2 regions of the Pseudoalteromonas sp. TAP-3C genome follow, and region 1 is predicted to be linked to the other one. Evidence: riboswitches for the same ligand, from Rfam matches in the RefSeq annotation. Region 1 holds a riboswitch; the other holds the start of a gene.
The links. Region 1 has a riboswitch for lysine ahead of lysC (lysine-sensitive aspartokinase 3). Riboswitches for the same ligand answer to the same signal wherever they lie in the genome.
Positions count from the first base shown of each region.

Region 2: another riboswitch for lysine. It lies ahead of dapA (4-hydroxy-tetrahydrodipicolinate synthase); the one in region 1 lies ahead of lysC (lysine-sensitive aspartokinase 3).

Region 1 covers NZ_CM187618.1:1,290,161-1,298,448, forward strand. The annotation lists gene AC6H44_RS06115 (condensin complex protein MksE) at 1-522, opposite strand, end outside; gene AC6H44_RS06120 (MksB family condensin complex protein) at 528-1,799, opposite strand; gene nhaD (sodium:proton antiporter NhaD) at 1,995-3,242, shown strand; lysine riboswitch at 3,341-3,513, shown strand; gene lysC (lysine-sensitive aspartokinase 3) at 3,589-4,980, shown strand; gene AC6H44_RS06135 (4'-phosphopantetheinyl transferase family protein) at 4,957-5,715, opposite strand; gene AC6H44_RS06140 (sodium-dependent transporter) at 5,882-7,204, shown strand; gene AC6H44_RS06145 (biotin/lipoyl-containing protein) at 7,258-7,653, shown strand; gene AC6H44_RS06150 (hypothetical protein) at 7,659-7,907, shown strand.
Region 2 covers NZ_CM187618.1:66,841-75,128, reverse strand. The annotation lists gene AC6H44_RS00370 (protein adenylyltransferase SelO) at 1-552, opposite strand, end outside; gene AC6H44_RS00365 (DNA-3-methyladenine glycosylase I) at 561-1,259, opposite strand; lysine riboswitch at 1,447-1,625, shown strand; gene dapA (4-hydroxy-tetrahydrodipicolinate synthase) at 1,755-2,639, shown strand; gene AC6H44_RS00355 (2,3,4,5-tetrahydropyridine-2,6-dicarboxylate N-succinyltransferase) at 2,655-3,395, shown strand; gene AC6H44_RS00350 (PLP-dependent decarboxylase) at 3,395-4,600, shown strand; gene AC6H44_RS00345 (succinylglutamate desuccinylase/aspartoacylase family protein) at 4,606-5,727, shown strand; gene AC6H44_RS00340 (phospholipase A) at 5,910-6,941, shown strand; gene AC6H44_RS00335 (bifunctional GNAT family N-acetyltransferase/hotdog fold thioesterase) at 6,995-7,888, opposite strand; gene AC6H44_RS00330 (spermidine synthase) at 8,108-8,288, shown strand, end outside.

The DNA of each region.
Region 1 (8,288 bases):
TTCTTCATTTACTTCCATTAACGCATCAATATAGCGATGAATTGGCGCCTGCAGCATAAAGCCGCTTTCCACTTCGCGGGCAAGGCCCAAACGCACCATGCGTAAATACACATCTTTGCGTAAATCAGAGCCTGAAAATATTTCAAGCTGATCGAACAAGTGTTTATTAAGTTGTACCAAGGTTTGCATTAACTCTAAATCGTTTGGTTCATCAAATAATGCACGCATTGGGTCTTTACCGGTGTTGGCAAAATGTTCAATTAAAATATAAACGGTGAGCGCTATCGCGCGCGATATTTTGCCCATATTAGGGGTGCTTTCATCGCTGGCAAAATAATAAAAGCCACGGCTATCGTGTTTTAGCTCATGACCTAATGCGCTAAACAAAGCGCTGTAGGCGTCTATTTGTTGGTCAAGCTCTTGCCACATTACGGTGTCTTGTTCGCAGATGTGGTAACCGGCGACTAATTTTTTATTTATAGCTTGTAAGTGAGAGAGCTCATTTAAATTTATCTGTGTCATGGTCATTACTCGTGCTCGGCTTTATTGGCCTGAGGCTCAAAATTAAAGGGATATAGCGAAAAGTGTTGGCCTGCAATAGTAACGCGTGCTTTTTTATCGCTTTGACTAATGTGTAGAGTATTGTCGCTCACTAGTTTTTGATATAGGAACAGCATTTCGTCGGCTTCAAGTTCTGGGTAGCTTTCATCTAAAAATTGCAGCAAAGGCTGTGGTTTTTGTCGCTGTTTTTTAAAGCGCTTGGTAAATTGTGCTTTCACATCGTGATAATCAGGAATGTTTGGCGTGACAAACGCAGGCACATCATTTTGCTCTGGCAGCTGATATTCGTGGTGTTCAAACTCAGCCAGGCTTGCCATATAAGCAACAATATGGCGCTGTTGCCCAAGCGAATACTTTTGTGCATCGCTTACAAAATGTGGCTGTACGGCGCTGAGCATATTATCCACGCCATTTTTACGTATTAGCCCTAATACTTTTGCGGCTTGGCGGGTAATGAGGTTATTGCGACGCAGCTCTTCACGCAGTGGCATTAGCATATCGGCACTTTTACGTAAACTTATCCGGCCAACTAGGTGCATTTCTAGAATACGGGTACGCAATTGCTCAAGCATGCGTTTATCGCTGTATGCTTTACCTGAGCGTTCAATATGCTCTATTTGGCTGCTAATCTGTTGCTCAATAAGGGTAAAACAAGCATGAAAATCGCCTCGAATATCCACCATTTCCAGCATGGGTTCTATGTATTCATCAAACGCTTCTATAACAGCTTTATAACGCTTTTGTAGCGATTGCACTGCATTATTAGATTTGGCTTGTTCAACAATATTTAAAATGGCGTTTTCGTTGTGTAAAAACAGTTTAATTATTTTACGCACCCGGTCATCCATAATGCGACTAAAGCGGCGTAAATCATCAAAATCCTCTATTTCACCTGCGTTTAAAAGGCGATTCCCTAAGCGAGCTAAATCTTCAACCAATACGCTAATTTCTTGTGCTAAGCCTAAGTGTTCTTCTTGCAGCAAAAAAATGGCAAAATCGGCGATGGCGCGGTTTATTTCAAGTTGTGATGATTTAGCCAAGGGAATAATAATGTCTTGATTTAATAACCGATTAGTTTCTTTATAAATACGCTCATTGTTCCACGTGGGTTGTTTTTGTTTAATGGCATTTTGAAGATCTTTAATACTAAAGTCGGCCATTTTAAAGCGTTTAAATAATAGCTCTAGCACGCCCCAATGCTCGTTGAGGGTATTAAGTCGCTTTTTAGCTGGGATCATAAGACGTACAACTTCCTAGTATTTGTTATTTTATATATCTAAAAGGTGTATGGTATTCGTTTTTACCGCGATTTAATAATAGTTTTTATATCCTCTTGGTGATAGGATCCGCGCCGAATATGGGCGCACAGAGTTTGTGGGTATATTTTTATCCGTTTTCAATTTTTTACTTAACCTCGAAGGTTGTTTAATATCATGGTTTCCTCAATTATTTTAACGCTGATAGCGGTTGCTTTTTTGCTTATCGTTATCGAGGATGTGATTCACGTAAACAAAGCAAAAACAACATTATTTTTTGGCACGCTTTGTTGGATTATCTCCTTTATTTTTCCTCTTAATGGGCAAAGCCCCGAAACAACGCAAACCCTCCTTGACCACAATATTTTAGAAATTGCTTCTTTATGGTTATTTTTAATGGCCGCAATGACCTTTGTTGCCTATTTAAACTCCAAAGGACTTATCGAAAATGTGGTAAATCGTATTATGCCAACCAGCATTAGTGAGCGAAAGCTGATGTTTTTGGTGGGGAGTTTTGCGTTTTTATTTTCCTCTATTTCCGACAACGTGACAGCCACATTGATTTCCTTGGCTGTTATTATGTCATTAAAGCTTGAAGCCAAAAAATTAGTTAAATACGCCACACTGATTGTTTTTGCGGTTAACTCTGGTGGTGTATCGCTGATCACCGGTGATGTCACCACGCTAATGATTTTCCTTGATGGCAAAGTTACCATTAGTCATTTATTACTGTTAATCATACCCGCTTTATTAAGTGTACTGTTATTAGCCACATTATTATCGATGGGTATGAACAAGCAGTTAACGTTTAAAAAAGCCAGTTTTAAACGTATCGAAAAAACGGATATTACTATCGCCATTATATTTTTGATGACGGTGATAGCAACCTTAACATTGAGTGTTTTATATAGCGTACCGCCTTTACTTACCTTTTTGCTGGGGTTATCGATTATGTTTTTAGTGGCGCAATTTTTAATGCGCAAAAAAGACATTAACAAAGATATGATCGACTTTATACGCGACATAGAATACGACACCTTATTGTTTTTCGTAGGGGTGTTATTGCTTGTGGGTGCGTTAAAAGAAGTGGGAGTACTGAGCCAATTTACTAACTTGTATACAGTAATGGCGCCCGAGTATGCAAACTACTTAATGGGTATTTTATCCGCAGGTGTTGATAACGTGCCACTGACGGCTGCGTTATTAAAAGCCGATATTGTAATGAGCCAACAGCATTGGTTGTCGTTTACGTATGCAACTGGTGTAGGTGGCTCTATGCTAATTATTGGTTCGGCGGCGGGTATTATAGCCATGAGTAAGGTAAAAGAGCTGACGTTTGCAAGTTACCTTCGTTTATCGTTGTATTTGTTAGTGTGTTACACCTTTGGTTATGTGGGCTCTTACCTAATGGGCAGTTTTATTTGATTTTATAGTAAAACGACTTGACAGCTAGACGTCTAAACGATAACTTTCAAAGCCGCACTTTTAGTGCGGTTTTGTTTTATTAGCCACAGGTTAATAAACCATTCAGAAGAGGTGCGATACTTAGGTACTTAATGTGAGGCAACGACAGCCTTCGACCATTAAGAAGGGAAGTACTCGCCGAGGAAAATAATGGGTCGTTACTATTGTTTTTCGGTTTATGGGGCTGAATCCTCAAAACTGTCACCAATTTAGGTGGAGAGCTTCTGGCAGTGGATTTTTCTTATCTTTATTTCCTGCCAAGTTCTTCTTGTTTTATTGCGGTTTGGATGCCGCCAAAGGAGACGAAATGACTAACCAATCAGTGCCACAAAGTTCACAGAGCACAAAATCAGATTACATTGTTGCCAAATTTGGTGGCACCAGCGTGGCCAATTTTGAGGCCATGAGCCGTTGTAGCGAAATTATTGTAAACGATAGCAGCGTTCGAATTGTTGCAGTAAGCGCCAGTGCTGGTGTAACTAATCACTTGGTGGCACTTTGCAAGGTGGATATTGAAGCCACCGAGCGCCAACTGCATATTGACGGTGTACTTGCGATTCAGCAGGCTATTTTAAATCATTTGGCATTAGATGATGACTTAGCCCTTGGCTTTAATCAAACGCTTGATGCATTTCAAACATTGGCGGCACAAACACTCAATACTGAGCAGCAACACGATGAGTTACTGAGCTTTGGTGAGCGCTTATCGTCGTACTTGTTTACGCAGGTATTGCGGTTAAAGGGTTTAAATGCAGCGCGTTTTGATGTTCGCCAAGTGTTAAAAACCGATAGTCAATTCGGTAAAGCAACACCTAATGTGGCCGCCACAGCGCAAGCCGCTAAAACACATTTAATTCCGCTGCTTGATGATAGCGTTATTGTGACCCAAGGGTTTATTGGCAGCGATGCAAACAATTTAACCACCACCCTTGGTCGAGGCGGCTCAGATTATAGCGCCGCACTGCTTGCTGAGGCTATTAACGCTAAAAGTGTGTATATTTGGACTGACGTAGTCGGTATTTTTAGCACCGATCCGCGTTTGTGTGTAAAAGCGACACCTATTGCCCGTTTAAGTTTTGATGAAGCGGCAGAAATGGCGACCTTTGGCGCTAAAGTGCTGCATCCAGCCACTATTTTGCCAGCTAGTCGCAGCCATATTAATGTATTTGTTGGCTCAAGCACAGAACCAGAACTTGGCGGTACGTGGATTGAGCGTGAAAAATCGCAGCTACCTAGTATTCGTGCGGTAACGCAACGTAAAAACCAAATATTATTAACCCTTAAAAGCCCAGAAATGCTATTAGCCAGTGGCTTTTTAGCCCGTATATTTACTATTTTAAGTGAATGTAATATTTCGGTTGATTTAGTTACTACCTCTGAAATTAGTGTAGCAATTACCCTTGATAATGCGCCGAATGCATCGCGCCCAGAGCTAGAACAAGCATGTTTAGATAAACTGGCTGAATTTTGCCATGTATCGGTTGAAAATAATTTAACACTGGTGGCGTTAATTGGCTCTGAAATTGTTTTGCGCCAGCATGAAATGAATTTAATGCAGGTATTGAGCGAGTTTAATATTCGCCTTATTTGTCATGGTGCAAGTAAACATAACCTATGCTTTTTAGTGGAGCAAAGCGAGTCAGATGCAGTGGTTCAAGCTATTCACAGCCGATTACTAGAGGGTCAGTGCGCTTCGTAAATCGTTAATAGTCATTATTGAGCACCGCCAGTCGGTGCTTTTTTTTGCCACAACGCTTATATCAAACATTTTATTGTGTACCCCTGCCAGTGTATTGCTGCTGGCTGTAAGCTGTGCGTTATTAAGTTCGTTAAACACATTAGGGCTTAATAGCTGAGCAATAGGGCGGCTGGTGGCTTTAGCCAGCGCTTCTTTTAACGTCCAAATCCTAAAAAAGTAATGTGCTTGAGTTGTTATATTATCGGTATCGGTTATTAAGCTCAATTCGGCTGGATGGTAAAAGTGTTTAGCGAGTTTATTAAAAGGGCGTTTTAAACTAATTTTTTCAATATCAAAACCAAATTGCGTTGATGCAACATTTAACGCTGCACCTATAAATCCATGAGAATGAGAAATACAGCAACTGATCACGTCAGTTGTATTGTTAATATGTAACTCTAGTTTACTATTATCAGGGTTAAATTCAGAGCTGATATCAGCCAGTTTTAGAGGGGCATAGCAAGTAAAAGCAGTTTTCACTAAATACTTTAGCACTAGCCGTGTAGCTAAATATTCTTGTTTAGCCTGTGGGGTCTTGCGCCGAGCAATAACATTGAGCTCAAAAGGGCTTAAATATTGGGGTAAATCAAATTCACTCACATTGAGGGTGGTTGCGTCAAGCATTACAATGCACTGATTATTATCTGCTTTAGCGTGCGTGACTGCTAGCTGGTTTTCGAAGTAAGTTGAATTCATCATTGCTCGTTAAAAATGACGACCGATTACATATTTATCACCCTAAGCTGGGTAGTTTGTGAGCGGTTGTTTGTTGTTATACGCGCTAAGGACATTTTTATTACTCAGTCGCTGTTAAATATGGTTTAATTCACATTCGTTAAAATAATAACAGATTTGTAAGTGTATGACACAAGTGCGTGATGGTTTTCAAAGTCGACTTGGTTTTGTATTGGCAGCAGCCGGTGCTGCGGTAGGGTTAGGTAATATATGGGGCTTTCCTACACAGGCTGCTAATCATGGTGGTGGCGCATTTTTATTGGTGTATTTTATTGTTATTTTTTTACTCGCATTACCTGCGTTATACACCGAACTGTATTTAGGCTTCAAAGCCCAAGCTAACCCAGTAAAAGCTCTTGGCCAAGCATGGCAAGATCATGCGCCTAAAGTGGGCGCTGCTGCAGGCTACATTGGCTTAGCTGGCGCAATAGTGATGCTAAGCTTTTATTCAATAGTGGCGGGTTGGATGCTTTCTTACGCCATAGAGCCTATAACGACCTTTTTAGGCTGGCAGCATTTAAGTGAATTTTTACATAGTGACTCTATGCTGCGTAATTTTATATTTACGCCGCTTATGCTTATTTTAACCGCCAGTATTATTTTAAAAGGGGTTAAATCAGGAATAGAAACCTGGTCGCGCCGTTTAATGCCGCTGTTACTGGTTTTACTGATTGGTTTAATTGTCTATATTGCAACGCTTGAAGGCGCAAGCGAAGGCTTTGCCGCTTATTTAGTGCCCGACTTTAGCAAAATACTTGACCCCGATTTAATTATTGCCGCAATGGGGCAGGCGTTCTTTTCGTTGTCGCTTGGGGTAGGCTGTATGATGATTTATGGCTCGTACTTAAAACCCGGAGCTAACTTACCAAAATTAACCGCAAGTGTTGCGCTACTTGATACCAGCGTGGCGTTTTTGGCGGGCTTATTAATAATTCCGGCTATTTATGTTGCCCAGTACAATGGCGTTGAAGTATTTAGCAACGGCAAACTAATCGGTGAAGGCCAGCTTATTTTTGCCATATTACCTGAGTTATTTGCCACTATGGGTGAGATTGGTTTATTGGTTGGTTTACTGTTTTTTGTGCTTATGTCGATTGCTTCAGTTACCTCAACTATTTCATCAACTGAGATTCCGGTCGCCTTTTTAGTAGAAAACCACAGTGTAGATAGAACCAAAGCAACATGGGCAGTCAGTGCTATTGTACTTATTTGTGCCAGTACTATTATTGTTAACTTTGATTGGCTATTTGGTTTGGTTATTATGGTATTTACCCAATACCAGTTGCCATTAATGGGACTGTTTTACTTTATAACGGTAGGTTGGTTATGGCAGCGCGGTAATAAGTTACACCAAGCAAGCTCTGGGGTGCACTATTGGTTTGCGCAGTACATTCGTTTTGTTTGCCCAGTACTAATGACATTGGTATTTGCTAATGTAGCGTTTGGTTGAAATTTAGCCGTCAGTTTTTTAGGTGTGAGTGGTAATACATCCAAGGAGGGATTATGAGCAGAGAAATTAAAATACCGATTTTGCCTGACTCGGTAGCAACAGCAAAAATTACTAACCTTTATGTTAATGAAGATCAACCAGTCTATTTAGACGATGTGTTATTTGATGTTGAGACTGAAAAAGTCGTTTTAGAAGTCATGGCCGACTGTAATGGCATTATTGAAAATATAACGATTGCCAATGGTGATCATGTTAATACTGAGCAAGTTGTGATGACTTTGCAGCAGCTTGCAGACAGCGAAATGCCAGCACGACCGACAGCTCAACAACCTCAACCGCGAGTAAACGGCTCAGAAAATGACGTTATTGTTTCTCCTTGGTTAAGTAAACTAAATAAAAGTTTTCTAGCATTCGGCGCTTTAGCTATCCTTTTTGTGCTGGGTAAATAGCTAACATGGTTAATTATGTAAACCACCCAATATATGGCAGCCAGCCAATTTCCTCTGGTAATAGTTATACAAAGCAAGAAATAGAAGATGCTCATTGGCGATATAAAAGTGTGCGTTATATTCCAGAAACAACAATCCCCGCAGTTATCGAAAAGCAAAATTATAATATATATCCAAGGCAACTCTATGTTGATATACAAGAGCAATGTGTCGATTGTCACAGGCCATTTATATTTTTTGCGAAAGAGCAGTAATACTGGTTTGAAGAATTAAAGTTTTGGATTGATGCACATGCTATCAAATGCTTTGAATGTCGAAAGAAAAGCCATGCAATAAATCAGCTGCAAATTAGCTATGCAAACTTAATCATTAAAAAACATAGAACGCCCGCCGAAACCCAATTGCTTAAGTCCAGCGCGCAACAGCTTTTTGATTTAGGCGTGATCAATAAGATCAATAAACTAAATATTATTCGAAAAATGTAACTATCAGTATTTAAAAGACTTATATCTTTGCGCTTGTTTGTCAGATTCGATTAACAGGAATTAACCAAACCTGACAGTCAAAACCCTGCCAATTGCAGACGGTCAGTAATATGATGTATGTGGTCTAGATTTAGCTTTATGTCTCGATAA
Region 2 (8,288 bases), 1.2 Mb from region 1:
ACCTTGGGTGGCTAAATATTGAAACGAGCCCACCCGTATATGACTGCTTGCGAGTCGCGTTACAATAGCGCCTGGTTGTGGCGGGTTACGATAAACCGTTTCGCCACTGCCCACCACAGCCAAACAACGGGTTGTAGGTATGCCAAGCGCATGCATTGCCTCACTCATTACGTACTCACGAATGGCAGGGCCTAACGCACAGCGGCCATCTCCACCACGTGAGAATGGCGTAGCGCCAGCACCTTTTAATTGAATATCCCAAAGCTGGTTTTTATCATCGCTAATAGCGCCTAACAAGTGCGCCCTGCCATCGCCTAAACGAGGAGAAAAATGCCCAAACTGGTGACCAGAATACCCCAGCGCAACGGCAGGAATAGCTTGGATTTCATTGCCACTGAATATGTTTGCGCATGACTCGCTACTGACCTGTATATTAAATTGCTCTGCTAAGCGATCGTTCCATAACAATAATTGTGGCGCTGCCACTTTGGCCGGATGATCAACAAGGGCAAAACCCTCACCAATGTCGGTATACCTTGGCATTAATTTCATCATTAATCCTATTGTTGTTGGCTTATTCCCACTCGATTGTCGCCTACACCATAAGCAACAATTAAGCTTAGCTCTTGCATACTTAAGCCACTTTGCTGCTGTAGTTGATTAAAAAAAGCTTGTGCTGCGCTCAATGATTTTTTAGTTTGCAACCCACCATCAATAATTTTGTGTGCACGTAAATAACCTTCTACATCTCGAGAAAGTAAAAAAGTATCTTTCCCTAAGGCACGCAGAGTATACGGGCCCGTATTCCCCCCTAAACGCGCGCCATGTTTTTTTAAATACGCCCACAAGCCAATAATATCCTCGCTTGGCCAACTAGCAATAAACTGACTAAAACTGCCATGCTGCTGTGCAATTTCATGGATCATGTAGGCATTTTCAGTAATGGTTTTTACTTTTTTAAAATTACGTACAATCCGCTCATCACTGGCTTTTTGCTCAAGCATATCCGGTGGCATCATCAGTAATTTTTCAACATTAAAGTCCCAAAAAACCTCTCTAAAGCCACTCCATTTACTATTAATCACCGACCAATAAAAACCACTTTGAAATACCTTGCGAGTAAATTCTTCTAACCAATCATCATCACTTAGTGCAATGAGTTGCTGTGTTGATAAGGGTTTTGCAAGTAATAACTTAAGCATTTTTTCAGAGCCCTTTCGCTCTACTGCTCGCTTATAAATATCGCTAAATTTTTCCATCTGCTTAATGCCTTACTTCGACCATAGTACTAGTGTACGAGAAAAGCAGCCAATACGTAACAGCTGTCAATTAAGATGAATTAACCTGTATTTAGTCACTTGACACCTAGACGGCTAAAGTGGTTTAATCGCCTTACTTACCCTATTACATTGTATTTGCTAATTGGTTTTTCAACAGCAAGTGCAAAGGGCTGGAAGAGGTGCGTTATTCAGGTAGCGTATGTTAGGAGCACAAACTCCATTGAGCATACGTAAGGGGAATTAACGCCGAGAGGTAATACTTTTTGTGAAAGGTTACTTCGGGCGACTAGGTTGAATCCTAGCGACTGTCACCAATAACATATTTGGTGGAGAGCTTCTGGTCTTAGTATAATAAGGCCATGCGCCCTGTTATTTAAGCCCATTCGCTCTTCGAATTATTCATTCGAACGATGTTAATGCGGCTGTATTCATACAATGCCTTAACTCTTCGAATTACTTATAAGTTCGTGAGAGATGATCAATAACTTCAATTTAAACGACTATCCATTGTGGACTGCGCTGATCACCCCATTTGATCAAGATGGCCTCGTTGATTACGCAGCATTAAATACCCTAGTAGCTGAACAAGAAGCGGCCAATAATGGTATTTTGTTACTAGGTAGCACAGGTGAAGGCTTAGCCCTTACCCTCAAAGAGCAACAAGCGATTGTTGAACATGTTTGCCAATTGGCACCAACCGTCCCCTTAATGGTTGCCGTTGGCGGCATGAACCTCAAACAGCAGATAGCTTGGGTTGAATACTGCAACCAATTACCTATTCACGGTTATTTGCTGGGCTCTCCCCTATACGCCAAGCCAGGCGTAGTTGGCCAAACCCACTGGTTTGAAAGCTTGCTTAATGCCAGTAAGCACCCTTGTATGCTTTATAACGTACCAGGGCGAAGTGCGGTTGATATTCCACCAGCCGTTATTAGCAACTTAAAAGATCATAAAAACTTATGGGCGCTTAAAGAAGCCAGTGGCGACATTGCCAAGTTTGAAGGCTTTAGAAATGCAGCCCCAGCGCTTGCTATTTTTAGTGGCGATGACGCGCTAATGCCATACTTTGCCCAAGCTGGCGCAAAAGGTTTAGTGTCTGTGGCTGCGAATGCGTGGCCTGTACAAACCCACGAGTTTGTAAAACGTAGCCTCAGTGGCCAGCACCCCAATTTATTTGCCGACTGGTCACAAGCCATTCAAAGCTTGTTTGCCGTGGCAAACCCTATCCCCGTTAAAGTATTGATGTATTTACAAGGGCGAATTAACAGCCCGTATTTGCGGCCACCTTTAACGCACCTTGAGTTAACGCAAACTGATTGTATTAACAACGCAAACAACACCATTTTATCTTGGCATTAAACACAGGTTTTTATAATGAGCTGGTTAGCACTATTAAATAATTTAGAATCGGGCGCAGTACGCGCAGCAACACAAGACAAAAGCGGCCAATGGCATGCAAACGTTGCCGTAAAACAAGGTATTTTAGAAGCGTTTAAAAACGGCACCAATACTGAATTTCCAGGTGGTTTTGTTGATAAGCACAACTTGGCACCACAAGAGTTTACCGTTGAAAAGGGTGTCCGTATGGTGCCCGGTGGCTCAAGTGTGCGCCGGGGGGCACATGTTGCCAAAGGGACTATTATTATGCCGCCTGCCTATGTAAACATTGGCGCATTTATTGACGAAGGCACTATGGTAGATAGCCATGTACTTGTAGGTTCGTGTGCTCAAGTGGGCAAAAACGTGCATTTAAGTGCTGCGGTACAACTAGGCGGTGTACTTGAACCAATAGGTGCAAGCCCAGTGGTAGTAGAAGATGATGCATTCATCGGTGCAGGCTGTGTGATTGTCGAAGGCGTAGTGGTAAAAAAAGGTGCCGTACTTGCCCCAGGCGTACGTTTATCAGCAACCATTCCTGTATACGATTGCGTCAATGAGCGTCAACTAGATAAAGGCGAGCCAATTCCAGAATACGCGATTGTTATTCCTGGTTCTCGTCCGGCATCTAACGCATGGGCTCGCGAGCAAGGTTTAAGCATGTCATGTGCATTAATCGTTAAATACCGCGATGAACAAAGTGATGCCTCATTACTACTTGAAGAGGTTTTACGTTAATGAGCTTTTTGAGCACGCATGTTAAAAACGCCATCACTGAGCTATCAACTAAACTTGATACGCCATTTTTTGTTTACGACCTTGATACATTAAACGCACATTTAGCGCGTTTAGTGACGCAAACTGAGGTAAAACTGTGGTATGCCGTAAAAGCTAACCCATTATCTAAAGTGATTCAACGCTTAGATAACGCAGGTTTTAATTTTGACGTGGCAAGCAAAGGCGAACTTGAACAAGTACTTGCGCAAGGCATTAACAGCGAGCGCGTGCTCAATACGGGGCCTGCAAAGAGCCCTAAACAAATTAAACACTTTATTGCGCGTGGCGTGCGTATTTTTGTTGCCGAAAGCCTCAATCAAGTACGTTGGCTGAATGAGCAAGCCATTGCTCAACAATGCCAACTGCAAGTGCTGCTACGTGTACAACTACGCTGGCCTGAAGGTGAAAAAAACCCCCTTGGTGGCGATAGTCTTACCCCCTTTGGTTTAGGCTGTGACGAATGGCAAACGCTAAATACTAGCGACTACAAAGCACTTAGCTTTGACGGCCTGCATATTTTCCAGTGGGGTAATATGCTCAGTAGTGACAAGCTCGCCGAGCTTTGGTCACAAATGGTTGCACCACTGCAACAACTTGCTAGCGATTTAGCTATTCACTTAAAAGTACTCGACTTAGGCGGTGGTTTAGGTATTCCTTACACGCTTAATGATCCGACTCTAAGTTGGGATAAACTCATTACAGCCCTTGCAAAAATTAAACGTGATGCTGGCGTTGAAGAGCTGTGGATGGAGCTTGGTCGTTATGCGGTGGGTGAATGCGGCCATTACGCCACAGCGGTGGTTGAGCGCAAATTAAACTACGGCCAACAACAAGTCATTATGAGTGGCGGCATTAATCATTTATTACGCCCTGCCGTCACCAGCCAAAATTTCCCAGCGCAGTTATTACGTGACTCAACAGCAGCAAATCAAGCAATGAGTTTATATGGCCCCTTATGCACCGCGCTTGACTGTTTAGGTAAACACCAATTACCAAACGATTTAAATGAACAAGACTGGTTAGTGTTTAGTCAATGTGGCGCGTACGGCTTTAGCGAAAGCATGCCGTATTTTTTATGCCATGAACTCGCTGGTGAATACGTGATACACAATGGCGAGCTTAACTGTGTTCGCCAAGCAGAAGCCGCTAGCTACTACTTAAGGTAATTGAAATGAGTATGACAACTGCAATCAGTCAAGCAAACATCGTGGTTGGTGAAGTCGCCAACGGCCTGCCGCTGACAATTCCTGTGTATCGCTTAAAAGGTGATGGCACAGGCCCTAGTGTGTATATACAAGCCAATATGCATGGCGCTGAAGTGCAAGGCAATGCGGTTATTTATCAACTACTTGAGCAGCTTAAAAATCTTCAGCTTAAAGGTGATATCACCCTCGTGCCGTATGCTAACCCAATTGGTTGTAATCAAAAATCAGGGGAGTTTACCCTTGGCCGCTTCGATCCAATCACTGGCACCAACTGGAACCGCATGTATCACTGTAATAATCAGCTGGCGAGCCAATTTGCCGAGCAATACCGTGATGCCGATGAGCAAAGCTTAAAAAGTGCGTTTAAAGCCACACTGATTGATGAGGTAGATCAACAACTCAACGGCCCAGCTTATCGATTAACTACCGGTAAGCGTATTGCCCTTAATTTACAAAAACTCGCGCACCAAGCTGATATCGTGCTGGATTTACACACCGGGCCTATTTCAAGCCAGCATTTATATTGTCCAGATTACGCCAAGGCCAGCGCCAGCTATTTCAACATTCCCCATGTTTTGTTCATTCCGAATGACTTTGATGGCGCCATGGATGAAGCCAGCTTCTGCCCATGGTGGCAGCTTACCGAGGCATTAGCTCAGCAAGGCCGTGAGTTTAACGTGCAAGTTGAAGCGTTCACGGTCGAGCTTGGCAGCCAAGAAAAGATAAATTTAGCTGCCGCTTTTAATGACGCCAATAGCATTTTAAGTTACTTAAACCATAAGCAAGTATTGCTTGATGCACCACACCAACCAAAACAAATGGTTCGCTACGGCTGTCATTTAAATGATTACCTTGCTTATTATGCGCCTATGGGCGGCATGGTTGAATATATAGCGCCGCTTGGCGGGCATATTAAAGCCGGCGAGCCAATTGCTAAAGTATTGCGTATGGAGCGCTACCTCAGCGAGCAGCCTCTACAAACCCTCACACTTGATTGTGACGCCATCGCGATTTTGCACTTTGCCTCAGCAAGCGTAAACCAAGGCACTGAACTTTATAAATTTTTTACTAACGTATTTGAGCTTTAATTTTTATGTAAAGCTCAACCCTTCTCATTGCGTGAGAGTGTACTGGTTAATTATCAATCAGTTACATAGTAAAGGCGACTTAGGTCGCTTTTCTTTTTAGAAAAGCGCTCATTAAAACACTAAAAAAGCGTTATAATAAAAAATATTTTATAACACTCTCTATCACTCACCAAGGAACTATAATGGGCTGGCGTCACTGGATATTACTTTTAAGCTTTTTTAGCGTCACTGTTACTGCTGAGGAAACAGCACAAAATGAGCAAGACAATAACCTCGAACTGGTAAAACAATGTATTTTAAACGAAGCTATTGCCGGCGACGGTGAGCAAACACTCAATCAACTTCGTCAAAAATGTTCTGCACTAGAAGAAAGTAAACAACTTACCGCCATAGACAAACGTCAAGCACGCGAAAAAGTAAGTCAAAAAAATCGTAATGTGATCACACCACACAAGCGTAATTATATTTTACCTTTATCTTATGTTTCTAATCCAAATGCCCGCCCTTTTGACTACCTTCAACCAACAACTGAACAACCAGTTGGTGAACAAATTGATAATTTAGAAGCTAAGTATCAGATTTCAATCAAAGTGCCTTTGTTTGATGATTTTGATGACCAAGACCAAGCTATTTTTTTTGGTTTTACGCTGCAGTCATATTGGCAATTATATAACAAAGGTATTTCTTCACCATTTCGTGAAACTAATTACGAACCAGAATTATTTTGGATAAATTATCTCGACCAAGAACATGTTTTATGGGGCGACGAAATGGCTATTGTGTTAGGTATTTCGCATCAGTCAAATGGCCGCAGCCTAGCTAATTCTCGTTCATGGAATCGAATATATGCCAATTTTATTTGGGAAAATGAAGGGTTTGTATTTAGCTTTAAACCTTGGTATCGCATTCCTGAAGACAGAAAAAAAGATCCGTTAGACTCACGAGGTGATGATAACCCATATATTTATAAATATATGGGATACTTTGAGTTTTCAGGTGTTTACCGCTATCACGAAAATGAATTTAGTTTTATGACTCGAAACAATTTAAATTCAGATAACCGTGGTGCCATTCAGCTTGATTGGTCATTTCCGTTATGGGGAAGAGTACGCGGCTATGCGCAATACTTTAATGGCTATGGTGAAAGCTTAATTGATTATAATGCTAATATTGAACGCGTTGGTGTAGGCATATTACTCACTGATTTACTGTAATAACCAATTATAAAAAAGCCAAGCAACTCGCTTGGCTTTTTCGTTTATTATCATTACTTTTTAACCACAAACTGCCCTTCAAACTGAGCAACGACCTGATCACCATCAAAAATAGTTACCGGTACTAAATAACTTACCTTACCTTCTGACTCTAACTCAGCTAATTTACCTTTACAGCCGCTTAAATCAACGCAGCCCCTAGGGTCGGTATTAAGCGGCTTTAAATACTTGATATTAGCATCGGCTAACACTATGTTCCCTTCAAGCCCCGCCTCTTTTAACGCTAAATAAGTAGCCCCCCACCCAGTTAACGTGGCAAGGCTATAAATAGAACCCGCAAACATGGTGTTATGCAAATTTAAGTTAGCATTTAAATCTGCGCGAGTGGTAAATTGCCAGTCAGTGTAACTTTCTACTTTTATACCCATTGCATCACTGATGGGAATTGATTCACGCCAGGTGTTTTGCAGTACTTGGGTCCAATTAGGGTGGCGAAACCAACCCGGCTCACTCGGTTTAAGTTTAACCATTTTATAATGCTGTACATCGCCATAAGCTAAATGCGCTTTTTCTTTATTTTCGTAGCCATGACGCTGATAAAATTCGAGCGCGCGTTCACGAGCAAATAACACCAATTCATCGGCATCTTGGTTCCATGCAATTTTTTCTAGCTCATGCAATAAGCGGCTACCAATATGTTGATTGCGGTTGCCCTCTGCGACCGCCATATAACGTACTTGCGCCTGCTGCTGATTATTAAAGTGCAAACGAGCAACACCCAATACCTCACCGTCTTTATTTTTAATGAAACGATGCTCTGCCTCTTGCTCTAAGTCGTCTTGTTCAGAGCCCCGCGGCTCTCCCCATGGAGCACGTAAAACCTGCCAGCGTAATTGATAATAGGCTTGCCAGTCTTCACTACTTTGTGGTGTTGTCACCTGAAACATAATCACTCCTGTTGTGCTAATACCGTACTTTAAAACGCCGCTGTTCATTGCTAAAAAATCACATCAACAGACTACGGCTATTTATTATTGCGACCTACCATACTCCATCTGATAAAAACTTGGAATACGACTTTGGTGAGCAATACAAAATATCTGCATGTTATAAAAAGCGACTCGCAAATTGGCGCTTTAGATTGACTCGTCTATGCTGATGTAACTATGGAACATTTTTTTGAAGACAGCGGTGCAGTTAAACACAGCTTTATTGAAGATTGCCATCGCATCGGGCAATTACTCTATTGGCACAAATATGGCGCCGATTGTATTCAGGTGCGCCAGCATAAACAGTTACGTTGGTTATTGATAAACGAAACACTGCAGTCTGTGGTAGAGAAAAGCA